Regions from separate parts of the Paenibacillus sp. FSL W8-1187 genome, predicted to be linked through region 1. Evidence: predicted binding sites of a transcription regulator. Region 1 holds the regulator's gene; each other region holds the start of a gene.
The links. Region 1 encodes Rex, which represses fermentation and respiration genes when NADH is low (regulators of the CRP and FNR family bind a similar motif). Its sites were predicted from a motif close to TTGTGAAATATTTCACAA; they were not measured.

Region 1 (3,207 bases):
CCAAGAGCGTGCAGCTCCATACGGTGCCTGCCGACGTGAGCGCGCAGATCAAGGAGCATTTCTTCGACAGCAAGAAAAGCGTCGTCATCACGTCGGCGACGCTCACCGTAGGCAAGACGTTCCAGTACGCCGCCGAGCAGCTCGGGCTGGGCATCGGCGACGAGCGCCGGGCGCGCACGGTGCAGCTGCCTTCGCCGTTCCAGTACCGCTCGCAGGCGCTCGTCATGATTCCGCGGGACTTCCCCAAGGTGAAGGGAGCCGCGGCCGATCCGGCCTATATGGCCAAGCTGGTCGGCTCGCTGTCGGCGTCGGCCATCGAGACGGGCGGGCGGATGCTCGTCCTGTTCACGAGCTACCGGATGCTCAAGGAAGTGTACGAGCCGCTCAAGGAAGCGCTCGCCGGAGCGGGCATCCAGGTGCTCGGTCAGGGAGTCGACAGCAGCAACCGCAGCAAGCTGACGCGGCTGTTCCGCCAGCAGCCTGCCTCGGTGCTGCTCGGCACGAGCAGCTTCTGGGAAGGCGTGGACATTCCCGGCGACGCGCTCGTCTGCCTCGCGATCGTGAGGCTGCCGTTCCAGCCGCCGAACCATCCGCTGCAGGAGGCCAAGGCGGAGCTGCTGCAGGAGGCGGGGCAGAATCCGTTCATGAAGCTGTCGGTGCCGCAGGCGGTCATCCGCTTCAAGCAGGGCTTCGGCCGGCTCATCCGCACGTCCCGCGACAAAGGCATCGTGCTGCTGTACGATACGCGCGTCATCGACACGTTTTACGGGAAGCACTTCCTCTATTCGCTGCCCGGCCCTAAAATTGAAACGATGCATGCCGAGCAGTTCACCTCCCGCATGAGGGAGTGGCTGCAGGGCGAACCGAAGGAGGCCGAGCAGCCATGAGCAAGCAGGGCAAACCGATATCCGAGGCGGTCGTGCGGCGGCTGCCGGTCTATCTGCAGGTGCTGAACGACCTGCACGTGCGCGACGTGCAGACCGTCAGCAGCCAGGAGCTCGGGCGCAAGCTCGATCTCAACCCCGCCCAGATCCGCAAGGATCTGGCTTATTTCGGCGAGTTCGGACGCAAGGGCGTCGGCTACGACGTCAACTATCTGATCGAGAAGATCCGCGGCATCCTGAAGCTCGACCAGCCGATGAAGGTCGCGCTCGCAGGCGCAGGCAACCTGGGCCACGCGCTGTGCAACTACAGCAGCTACGTCAAGGACAACATGAAGATCACGGCCGTGTTCGACGCGAGCCCCGCGAAGATCGGCAAGCGGATCAACCGGCTCGAGGTGCTGCCGATCGAGCAGCTTAAGGACAAGGTGCGGGAGGACGGCATCCAGATCGGCATCATCACGGTGCCGGCCGCGGAGGCGCAAAACGTCGCCGACCGCTTCATCGAGGCGGGCGTGACGGGCATCCTCAACTTCGCGCCGGTCGTGCTCAAGGCTCCGGACAAGGTGCGGATCCACTACGCCGACTTCACGACGCAGCTGCTGAGCTTGGCCTACTATATGGATAAAGACGGGACGGATGAACATGAGCAAATGGTGGATTGAAAACGGGACGTTCGTGACGATGGACGAAGCCCAGCCGGTCGTGCGCGGCCATATGGTCGTCGACGGCGACCGCATCGTCTATATCGGAGAAGAGCGTCCGCAGGAGGCCGACGAGATCTCCGTGCGGATCGACGGCAGCCGGCGCGTCTACATGCCGGGACTGATCAACACGCATGGCCACGCGGCGATGTCGCTGCTGCGCGGCTTCTCGGATGACGAGGCGCTGCAGACGTGGCTGCAGGACTACATGTGGCCGATGGAAGCGAAATTCACGGACGCCGACGTCAAGTGGGGCACCTCGCTGGCCGTGCTGGAGATGCTCAAAAGCGGCACGACGACATTCGTCGACATGTACGACCGGATGGATCAGGTCGCCCAGGTCGTGGAGCGCTCCGGCATGCGCGGCGTGCTGATGCGCGGCGCGATCGGCCTTTGCCCGGAAGAGGTGCAGCGCGAGAAGCTGGCGGAGGCGGTCCAGTTCGCCAAGGACTGGAACGGCGCGGCGGACGGCCGCATCGCGACGATGATGAGCCCGCACGCGCCGTATACATGCCCGCCGGCGTTCATCGAAGCGTTCGTGCAGGCGGCGCATGATCTCGACCTGCCGATGCATACGCATATGTCGGAGACGCGCGCCGAGGTCGAGCAGAACATGCGCGAGTACGGCCTGCGCCCGGTGGCGCATCTCGACCGTCTCGGCCTGTTCTCCCGTCCGAGCTTCGTCGCCCATGCGGTGCATCTGACGGACGAGGAGATCGCGCTGCTCGCCGAGCGCGGCGTCGCCGTCTCGCATAATCCGGCCAGCAACCTGAAGCTCGCGAGCGGCGTGGCCCGCGTGCCGGAGCTGCTGAAGGCCGGCGTCGCCGTCTCGCTCGGCACGGACAGCGCGGCGAGCAACAACAATCTCGACCTGTTCGACGAGATTCGGCTCGCCGCGCTCGTCCACAAGGGCGTCAGCGGCGACCCGACCGTCGTGCCGGCGATGCAGGCGCTTCAGCTCGCGACGCTCGGCGGCGCGGCGACGATCCGGCAGCCGGAGCTCGGCGCGCTGAAGGCGGGACTCAAGGCCGACTTCATCTCGCTGGACGCCGACCAGCCGCATTTCTACCCGCGCACGGACATCGTCTCCCATCTCGTCTATTCCGCTTCGGGACGCGACGTGCGCGACGTGTGGGTCGACGGACGCCAGGTCGTGCAGGGCGGCGTCTGCCTGCTGCTCGACGAGGAGAAGATCCTGGCTGAAGCCGAAGCCTGCTACCGCAGGCTCGCCGGGGCCTGATGGCCCGCAGCCGCAGCCCTCGCTGGTACTTTACCCGCCGGGGCTGGACGGTCGTCGCCGTGCTGGCGCTGATCCTGCTGCTGGCGCTAATCCATGCCGAGCTGCGGAGCATCCAGCAGCCGGTCTGGCAAGGCGAGGCGCAGGCGGCGAGCTTGGCCAAAGAGCAGGCGGGGCTGACGGAGGTCGCCTCCGCCGAGAAGTATGTGTGGGACGAGCCGCTTTGGATCGTGCGCGGCAGCACCGCCGAAGGCCGCCAGCTCGTCGTCTGGCTGCTGCCGGAGCGGGCTCCTTATGCCGAGAATGCGGCGGAGAGCGCGACGGAGGCGGACATCCGCGCCAAGCTGCTCGCGGCGAAGCCGGACGCCAAGCTGCTCCATGTCCG
Region 2 (3,207 bases), 2.6 Mb from region 1:
TGCGGGCGAGCAGCTGCGACTGCATGCCGACGCCGAAGTCGAACCCTTCGAGGAAGAAGAAGCCGACGAACAGGACGCCGATCAGGATGAACCACAGATCGCTAAGCGTGAGCATGAGGCGCCTCCTTTCCCGGGCGGCGCGGCGGCAGCGGCCCCGAATCCGCCTCTTCTTCCGCCGACGCGTAAGGCCCTTTCTGGATGACCTTCACGAACAGGTACACGAGCACGGCGGCCAGCGCCGCGTAAATGCCGTTGAATACGATCAGCGAGAACAGCACCTCGCCGGCGGTGACGCCGGGGCTCACGCTGTCCGCCGTCGTCATCAGGCCGAACACCGTCCACGGCTGGCGGCCGAACTCCGTCATGCACCAGCCGGCCGTATTGGCGATCGGCGGCAGCAGCAGGCCGGCGAAGCAGAGCCGCAGGAACCCGCGCCCCATGCCGGCGAGCTTTTGGCGCCAGATGAGCCACGAGGCGTACATGCCGATGAAGATCATCGCCATGCCGGCGGCGACCATGATGCGGAAGCTCCAGAACGTCGTGCGCACCGGCGGGATGTAATCGCCCGGGCCGTACTGCTGCTCGTACTCGGCCTGCAGCTCGTTCATCCCTTTCACCTCGCCGCTGAAGCGGCTGTAGGAGAGGAAGCTGAGCAGATATGGAATCTGCAGCTCATGCTTGCTCACCTTGTTGTCGGGATCGATGCTGGCGACGACCGTCCACGCGGCCGGATCGCCGCTCTCGCCCCACAGCCCTTCGGCGGCGGCCATCTTCATCGGCTGCGTGTGCACGAGGTACTGCGCCTGCCAGTGGCCGGCGAAGGCGATGAGGATCGAGGAGCTGACAGCGACGAGCGCGGCGATCTTGAACGACCGGAGGAAAAAGTCCGCGTCCTGCCGCCGCAGCAGCTTCCAGGCGCTGATGCCGAGCACGAGGAACGCCCCGGTGGCGAACGCGCCGAACACCGTATGCGGGAACTCGACGAGCACCTGGCCGTTCGTGACGAGCGCCCAGAAGTCGTTCATCTCCGCCCGGCCGTTCGTGATCGCGAAGCCGACCGGATGCTGCATGAACGAGTTCGCCGTGAGGATCCAGAAGGCGGACATCGTCGTGCCGAGCGCGACCATCCAGATGGACAGCAGATGGACCTTCTTGGACACTTTATCCCAGCCGAAGATCCAGATGCCGATGAACGTCGACTCCAGGAAAAACGCCAGCAGCGCCTCAACCGCGAGCGGCGCGCCGAACACGTCCCCGACGAAGCGCGAGTAGTCCGACCAGTTCATGCCGAACTGGAATTCCTGCAGGATGCCCGTCACGACGCCGATCGCGAAGTTGATCAGGAACAGCTTGCCCCAGAATTGGGCCATGCGCTTGTACGTCTCGTCTCCCCGGCGCACGTAGAGAGTCTCCATGATCGCGAGCAGCAGCGCGAGCCCGATGCTGACCGGCACGAAGAAAAAGTGAAAAATCGTCGTCGACGCGAACTGAAGCCGCGACAGCTCAACCACATCCATGCTTTCCCCTTCTTTCGACCTAAATGGGTGAGGCTTCTAGCTGGGTCTATTGTGCCAGCAATCGCACGCCGGGGTTGTGATGGAAATCACAAGGCCGACGCAAGGGGCATGAGCCCAGCCTCGCCGTCATAAGCTGAACGGATGGTCATCTTTTGCAAAGGCAGGTGGCTCCGTTGCCCGGACCCGAATCCACGGTCTTGTTCATCGCCAACACGCAAGGCAACGACATGTCGGTCGTCTCGGTGTTCAGCCGGGTGGAGATCGCTCGATTTCCGGTCGGCCAGACGCCGCGTTACGTCGCAGCCAGCGAGGATATACGACGCGTCTTCGTGACGCTGGAAGGAGATAATGCGGTCGCCTTCATCGAAGCGGAAGGATTTTATCCGTTCTACAGCGCTCCGGTCGGCACGGCTCCGGTCGGCATCGATCTGACGCCGGACAGCCAGCTGCTGTACGTCGCCAACTCCGGCAGCGCCGACGTATCGGTGCTGAGCGCGCTGAACGGCAATCTTGTCGCCACGATCGCGATCGACCCGGCGTTCGGAGCGCCTCAGAAGGTCGCCGCCGCGAACAGCGGCCAGCGCGTGTATGTCACGACGACCGGCGGCTACGTCACCGTCATCGACGTGCCGACACAGTCGGTGCTGGCGACGATCGATCTCGGCGATCCGGCGGGAGGATACGCCGTCGCCGTCGACTACGGCAGCAGCCGCGTCTATGCGGGCAGCGCCGAGGGCATCCGCGTCATCGATGCGCTGTCCAACACGATCATCGCCACGATAGCCGTTCCCGAGCCCGTGAACAACCTGGCGACGCAGCCCTACGGCTCGCGGCTCTATGCGACCGGCACGGAGGGCACGGTCTACGGCATCGATCCCGACTCGGGCACGATCGTCGGCTCGGTCGTCTTCGGCAGCGGCTCGGTTCCGCAGGATATCGTCGCGTCGTCCTACGGCGAGGTGTATGCGACGCTGCAGGGCTTCGACGAAGCTGTCTTCCTTGACTCCAACGCCCAGTACGAGTTCGGTCGGACCCCGGTCGGTCCCGCTCCCGAGGGCATCGCCATCCTGGAAAACTTCAACGCGACTGGGGCGGTCGAGCTGTTCAAGCGCGACGAGTTCGGCAACCCGCTGCCGGGAGCCGGCATCCGGGTCGTCGGCCTCACCGTTCCCTACGACTCCTTCAATCTGACCGACTACGCCGGCCGCATCTTCCTCGGCGACCTGCCGCTCGGCGAATACGAGATCGCGGAAATCATCCCCCCTCCCGGCTACGAGCCGGTTTATTACCCGTACCGGTTCTCGATTCTCAAGCCGGGCGAATACCAGGTCATCGAGATCGTGAATTTCCGCGCGATCGTCGAGTTCTTCCTGCGCAAGCTCGATGCCGAGACGGGAGTCCCGATTGCCGGAGCCGAATTCCGCTTCTCCGGCCCGGACGTCCTGTACGTCGTCACCGACGCCAACGGCCAGGCGGTCGCCATCCTGCAGCCGGGAATCTACCTGGTCGAAGAAACGCAGGCGCCGGAAGGCTATGAGCCGGTCGAGCCGTTCTACGTCGACACGTATTACGAAAACTACCGCGAAGTGCTGGACCAGCGGCGCTTCGAGCCGAGCGTGGCCATCATCAAGAGCAGCGGAGGCGTTTCCTCCGCGCGGCCCGGCGACTTGATCCCGTACACGATCGAGGT
Region 3 (3,207 bases), 2.8 Mb from region 1:
CCAGATGACCGTGCTCGACTCGATCGTGCTGCCGTCCTTCAGGGAAACGGTCTTGCCTTTCATCTCGGTGATCGGCAGGCCCGTCTTGAAGACGACGCCGCGCTTCTCGAGAGAAGTCGTCGCGCGCTCGACCAGCTCGGCCGGGAAGCCCGGGAGGATCGTCGGAGCGGCTTCGACGCAGTACAGGGACACGTCATCGTAGCTGATGCCGTGCTGCTTCACGAGGCCCGGCAGCATGTCGGCGAACTCGCCGACGAGCTCGATGCCCGTCAGGCCGCCGCCGCCGACGACAAAGGTCAGGTCGGCCTTGTCGCCGGACTGCTTGTATTTCGCCACGGAAGCCTCGACATGCGCCTTCAGCTTGTTGGCATCGGCGACGGACTTGAGCGTGAAGCTGTGCTCCTGCAGGCCCGGGATGCCGAAGAAGGCCGTTTCGGTGCCGAGGGCGATGACGAGCGCGTCATACGACAGCGTCGTGCCCGTGCCGAGCTTGACGGTTTTCTCGTCCGGCTTGATCTCGGTCACTTCGCCGATCTTCAGGTCGATGTCCTTGCCGCGCAGCAGCTTGTCGAGCGGCAGCGCGACGTTGCCCTCGGACAGGTTGCCGACGGCCAGACGGTGCAGCTCGGTGATGATTTGATGCGCATTGATGCGGTTGACGACCGTAATCTGGGCTTGCTCCGGCGTAAAATGCTTGCGCGCCGTCGTGGCAGCGAGAAGTCCGCCGTAGCCGCCGCCCAGGATAAGAATATGCTTGGCCATGTTCATCCTCCGTTCACGTTCTATCGGCCTCCGCGCGGGAGGACGGGATTCGTTCTAGTTCTTCTGCTTTTCCTTTTCGCCGAGCGCTTCGAGGAACGCCTGCGTGAAGCGCAGCGTGCGCTGCACGTTCGGATCCTTGAGCATGCGCAGCATGCCGAACAGGCCGACCGTGTTGGACTCGTTGGCCGCGTGGTCGCCTGCCTCGATCGCTGCTTGAGCGACCGTTTTCGTCTTGTCGACGATCGGCTTGACCATTTCGCCCAGGCCGCCGCCGAAGTCGCTCAGCAGCACCTTGTCGGTAGCGAGGGACTTGGCCACGTCATAGGAGCTGGTCATGAGGGTCACGATTTCGGCCAGCTTCGGAAGATTGTCGACGAGCACCGTAAGGGACTGCTGCACTTCCGGCTTCATGAGCTGGTCAAGAATGTCGCGCTGCTGCGCGGCGGCCGGCTCTTGCGTCGCCACCGCTGGAGTGGTTTGGTTGTCGGACATGGAAATACTTCCTCCTTTACTCTGGAAATGCGGTTCCGCCCCCATGCGGCCGCTGGACGGCCGGTCGGGGAGGCAATTCGCTTCGCTGCGGGATCGGCAGGCTCGCGGGCCGGGACGGCTTTGTACCAAATTTCACAAAACAAGGCGCAAAATCTTGCCCGTACCCGCTGACCTGCTGCACCCGGCCGCGAACGACGAGGGTCGGTCGCTTTCCCGGTCTTTGCGTTGTCGGCCCGTAAACGGCCCGGAACTTCTACACGTAAGTTTACAACTTAAACGACGGAACTGCAAAAGAAAAATGAGGATTCCCTCGACAGAATTTACAGGCCGCAAGCGTTTTATGCGCCCCCGCAGACGCCATCCGGAAAAATGGCGCCATTTCCCGGCGGGCGGCAGATTTGCGCGAGGCGATTGCCGGCGCGGACACGGCTCGGGGCCGCTTGTTAAGCTAACGGGCCGTCATGCGTAACTTTTAGGGAATGTAGACATCTAAATAACATAAGGAACGAGGAGGCGGACCATTCATGGGGGGAACGAATTTATGGGATGCGGAGTGGGAGGTCGACGAGGAGCAGGCGCGGACGCTGATCGGCAGACAATTCCCTCTGCTGTCATCGAAGCAAGTGAAGCGTTTGGGCTGGGGCTGGGACAATACGGTTTTTCTCATCGGGGATGAGTACGTGTTCCGGTTTCCAAGAAGAACATTTGCAATCGGCACGATTCGTATAGAAGGGAAGCTGCTGCCGAAGCTGGAGCCCTATATGACCATTCCCTATCCGAAACCATTGTTTTACGGCGAAGCAAGTGACGAATACCCGGCGCCATTTCTTGGCTATGCCTACGTGCCAGGAGATTTCCCCATCGGCTTGACGGAAGAACGCCGGGCTTTATCGGTAGAAAAGCTGGCGAAATTTTTGCGCAGATTGCATGAGTTTCCCGTGCAGGCGGCGCTGAAGGGCGGAGCTCGGCAAGATCATCGAAACTTGACGGACATCGCGTCGCGCAAAGTGCAAATGACGGGATTTCTATCGAAGGTGGTTGAACACTTGTCGCCGGAGGAGTCCGATGCGATCGAAGCGTATATGGGCAGGCTGCAAAAGGACCGTGTCGAGTCGGTGAATGTGCTGCTGCATGGCGATCTTCATTTCAAAAATATGCTTGTGAATGAGAACGGGATCGTTTCCGGCATCATTGATTGGGGCGATCTGAACGTAGGCCATCCGGCTTGCGATTTGAGCGTTGCTTATAGCTTTTTGCCGCCTTGCGCTCGCGGCGCGTTTTTCGAGACGTACGGAGGAGCGGACGAGGAAACGAAGCTGCTGGCGCGGCTGATCGCGGTATACATCCCCATCCTGATCTTGATGCAAGCGGTCGATGACGGGAATGAAGCGATTGCGGCAGAGGCGAAATCCAACATCATGCGGGCCTTGTCGGATTAGGCGTAAAAAAAGCGCATGGAACCGCTCGAGCGGTTCCATGCGCTAAAACCATAGGCGAGCCGGCAAAGCCGGCTCCTGGTCGGAGCACAGCCGGATGCGCAAAAACCGCGCGGCTGCTACATCCAACTGTCGATATCGTCATCGTCGATATCGTCTCCCTCAAGATCGACGCCGGCACTAGCGGCGTCAGCGACGTCGCCTTCCTCGCCAATGCCGCCGGCACTAGCGGCGTCAGCGATGCCGCCTTCCTCGCCTTCTTCTTCAGCGTCAGCGTAGCGATTTTGCTCGATCTCAACCTCAGCGGCCGCAGCCGCCTCGCCCGCGGCCGCCGACGCTTCGCCGGCCGCGGCAGCAAGCTCCGTCGGCGCCGTCAAGCCTGCGGAGGCGGCATAGGCCGCGCCGCCGCCCGCCGTTCCGGCCACGAGGATGCCCCTCTCGGCCGGAATGAACAATTGCAGATTCCGCACGCCGTTCGCGCGGATCTCATTTTCAACCAGATAACGGATCGAGTCCA
Region 4 (3,207 bases), 2.5 Mb from region 1:
GCCGCGCACCGCCTCGGAGATGAGGAAGCGCGGCGCGCCCGGATAACAGAGCGTCGTCGGGTGGAACTGGATGAACTCCATGTCCCGGATGTAGGCGCCGGCCCGGTAGGCCATCGCCACGCCGTCGCCGGTCGCCACCTCGGGATTGGTCGTATAGCGGTACATCTGCCCGGTGCCGCCGGTGCAAAGGATCGTCGCCTTGCCGCGCACGAACACCCGGCTTCCGTCCGGCTTCTGCACGAGCGCGCCGCAGCATTCGCCGTCCCGCGTGATGAGGTCGATCGCGAAATGGTCGTCCCATACCTCGATGTCCTCGTTCGCCAGCGCGCGCTCGGACAGCGCGCGCACGATCTCGTAGCCGGTCGCGTCGCCGTTGGCGTGCAGGATGCGGCGCTGGCTGTGCGCGCCTTCCTTGGTCAGGGCGAACTCGCCGTTCTCGCGGTCGAACTGCGTGCCCATGTTGATGAGCGTGCGGATGCCTTTCGGCCCTTCATGGACGAGCACCCCGACGGCGTCCTCGTCGCATAGCCCGGCTCCGGCGACGAGCGTATCCTGAAGATGGAACTCCGGCTTGTCCTCGTCGGAGATGACGGCCGCGATGCCGCCCTGGGCGTAGCGGGTATTGCTGTCGAGGAGCGATTTTTTGGTGATCATGAGCACCGAGCCGCGCTCGCTCGCCCGCAGGGCGGTGAAAAGGCCGGCGATGCCGGCCCCGATGACGATGACGTCCTTCTCGACGACAGGCAGGGCGTCCAGGTCGAGCTCCACCAGATATCTAGGAATCATAGGTCGGTTCTCCTCCGAACATGGGAGTAGCGCATGGCTACTTGACCAGCAGCATGCGCTCCAGGGACAGACGGGCTTTGTCGGCAACCTGCGGCGGCACGTAGATCTGCGGAGACATGTTCTCCAGGCAGCGCACGAGCTTCTTCAGGTTGTTGACCTTCATGTTCGGGCAGACGAGATACTTCGTGGCGAAATGGAACGTCTTGTCCGGGCTGTCCAGGCGAAGCTGGTAGCCGGTGCCGTCCTCGGTGCCGACGATGAATTCCTTGTTCGGCGATTCCTTGCAGTATTTGATGATCGCAGTCGTGCTGCCGACAAAATCTCCGAGCGCGACGACTTCCGGACGGCATTCGGGATGGACGACAAACTCCGCGTTCGGATATTTGGCCTTCATCTCCTCGACGTCCTTGACAGTCAGCATGTCATGCGTATTGCAGTAGCCTTCCCAGATGATCATCTTTTTGTCCGTCTTCTGCTGGACGTAGTGGCCGAGGTTTTTGTCCGGCACCCAGATGATCTCGTCGCCTTCGACCGAGTTGACGACCTTGACGGCGTTCGCCGACGTGCAGCAGATGTCGGTCTCCGCCTTGATTTCGGCCGAGGAGTTGATGTACGTGACGACCTTGGCGTTCGGATGCTGGGCCTTCAGTTTGCGGAGCCCGTCGACGTTGACCATGTCGGCCATCGGGCAGCCGGCGCGCTCGTCGGGAATGATGACCGTCTTGTTCGGAGCGAGAATCTTGGCGCTCTCCCCCATGAAGTGCACGCCGCAGAATACGATCGTGTCCGCATCCGTCTCAGCGGCCTTTTGGGCGAGCAAAAAGGAATCCCCCCGGAAATCGGCCACTTCCTGAATTTCGTCCCGCTGGTAATAGTGGGCGAGAATGATCGCGTTGCGCTCCTTCTTGAGCTGCAGCAGCCTCTCCCGCAATTCCCGGTTTTGCTCTGCCTTGCGTTCCAGAGCCAGTGCTTCCACGGCGCTTCCTCTCCTTCGGTCCATCGAGTCGCCAGCCGATTGTCACGCCGAGCCGACCCGTATAGTATGCGGCATTCGTCCCCGTCTCAATAGGGAACGGAAGCCGTTTCAAGCAAGTGAAATGATTCACATGTTACAAAGAAGTGACGAATCAGTACACCTAATTTACACTTCGCCGGGTACACTGTCAACCGACGGTTCAAGCGATTTCAAGACCATTTCCCAGGAAATTGAAACGGAAAGAAAAAAGCTCCCCGCAAGTGCGGGAAGCTGGGGAAAATCAGCGCTTGCTGGGATCGTAAGGCTCGCCGACTGCGGCCGGAGCCCGGCTCTTGCCTGCGGCGATCGCCAGCACGAGCAAAGTCAGCACGTACGGCAGCATGTACAGGAACTCGTTCGGAATCGACTTCGACCAGTCGAACAGGCCCGCCTGGAAGCGGAGCGCTTGCGTGAACCCGAAGAACAGCGCCGCTGCGGCCGCGCCGATCGGATGCCAGCGGCCGAAGATGACCGCCGCAATCGCGATGAAGCCTTGGCCGCTGATCGTCGTGTGCGAGAAGTCGTACGTCGTCGTCAGCGAGATCGTCGCGCCGCCGAGGCCGGAGAGCGCGCCGCTCAGCAGGACGCCGATGTAGCGGTACTTGGTGACGCTGATGCCGACCGTGTCGGCCGCGCCCGGATGCTCGCCGACCGAGCGCAGGCGCAGGCCGAAGCGCGTGCGGTAAAGCGCGTACCAGCTGACGAAGACGAGCAGGTAGCACAGGTACGTCGTCGGGTACGCCTTGAACAGCGCGTCGCCGATCAGCGGGATGTCCGACAGGAACGGCACGTTGTACTTGGTGAACGCGATGCCGGACAGGTTCTCCGTCTGGCCCGAGCCATTGAACAAGCTCTTGACGAGGTAGACCGTCAGGCCGAGCGCCAGGATGTTGATGACGACGCCGATGATGACCTGATTGGCCTTGAACGTGATCGTCGCGACCGCATGCAGCAGCGAGAACGCCGCTCCGAGCACGATCGACATCAGCACGCCGAACCAGGCCGACGCGCCGCCGAGGCCCCACTCATGGCCGTAATAGGTGAAGACGGCGGAGCTGAAGGCGCCGATGATCATGAGGCCCTCGAGGCCGATGTTGACGACGCCCGAGCGCTCCGAGAAGATGCCGCCGAGCGCGACCAGAATGAGAGCGGTCGAGAAGACCAGCGTCGTATTGAGCAGAAGACCGATTGTATCCATCTAGGCCGCCTCCTTCCTTTCTTCGCGCCGTTTGCGGAAGAACGGCTTGAGGAACCATTTGACGATGCCGTGGCTGGCGACGAAGAAGATGACCGCCCCGATGACGATGCGGATGATCTCGTTCGGCACGTCGGCCTCGAAGCTCATGCCGGTGGAGCCGTAGCTGAGGAAGCCGAACAGCAAGCCGCCAAAGATGATTCCGAACGGA

Region 2: a site for Rex is predicted at 1,592-1,609, ahead of NYE40_RS24110 (cytochrome ubiquinol oxidase subunit I). Genes of this name have one in related genera too.
Region 3: a site for Rex is predicted at 1,375-1,392, ahead of NYE40_RS22920 (DUF1641 domain-containing protein). Genes of this name have one in related genera too.
Region 4: a site for Rex is predicted at 1,877-1,894, ahead of nadA (quinolinate synthase NadA). Genes of this name have one in related genera too.

What each region holds. Positions count from the first base shown of each region.
Region 1 covers NZ_CP150181.1:2,555,126-2,558,332, forward strand. The annotation lists gene dinG (ATP-dependent DNA helicase DinG) at 1-887, shown strand, start outside; gene NYE40_RS11055 (redox-sensing transcriptional repressor Rex) at 884-1,546, shown strand; gene NYE40_RS11060 (amidohydrolase) at 1,521-2,825, shown strand; gene NYE40_RS11065 (DUF5590 domain-containing protein) at 2,825-3,207, shown strand, end outside.
Region 2 covers NZ_CP150181.1:5,601,954-5,605,160, forward strand. The annotation lists gene cydB (cytochrome d ubiquinol oxidase subunit II) at 1-115, opposite strand, end outside; gene NYE40_RS24110 (cytochrome ubiquinol oxidase subunit I) at 102-1,517, opposite strand; gene NYE40_RS24115 (SpaA isopeptide-forming pilin-related protein) at 1,691-3,207, shown strand, end outside.
Region 3 covers NZ_CP150181.1:5,312,151-5,315,357, forward strand. The annotation lists gene NYE40_RS22915 (NAD(P)/FAD-dependent oxidoreductase) at 1-762, opposite strand, end outside; gene NYE40_RS22920 (DUF1641 domain-containing protein) at 817-1,254, opposite strand; gene NYE40_RS22925 (phosphotransferase) at 1,779-2,693, shown strand; gene NYE40_RS22930 (hypothetical protein) at 2,810-3,207, opposite strand, start outside.
Region 4 covers NZ_CP150181.1:103,612-106,818, reverse strand. The annotation lists gene nadB (L-aspartate oxidase) at 1-786, opposite strand, end outside; gene nadA (quinolinate synthase NadA) at 824-1,762, opposite strand; gene NYE40_RS00450 (ABC transporter permease) at 2,043-2,999, opposite strand; gene NYE40_RS00445 (ABC transporter permease) at 3,000-3,207, opposite strand, start outside.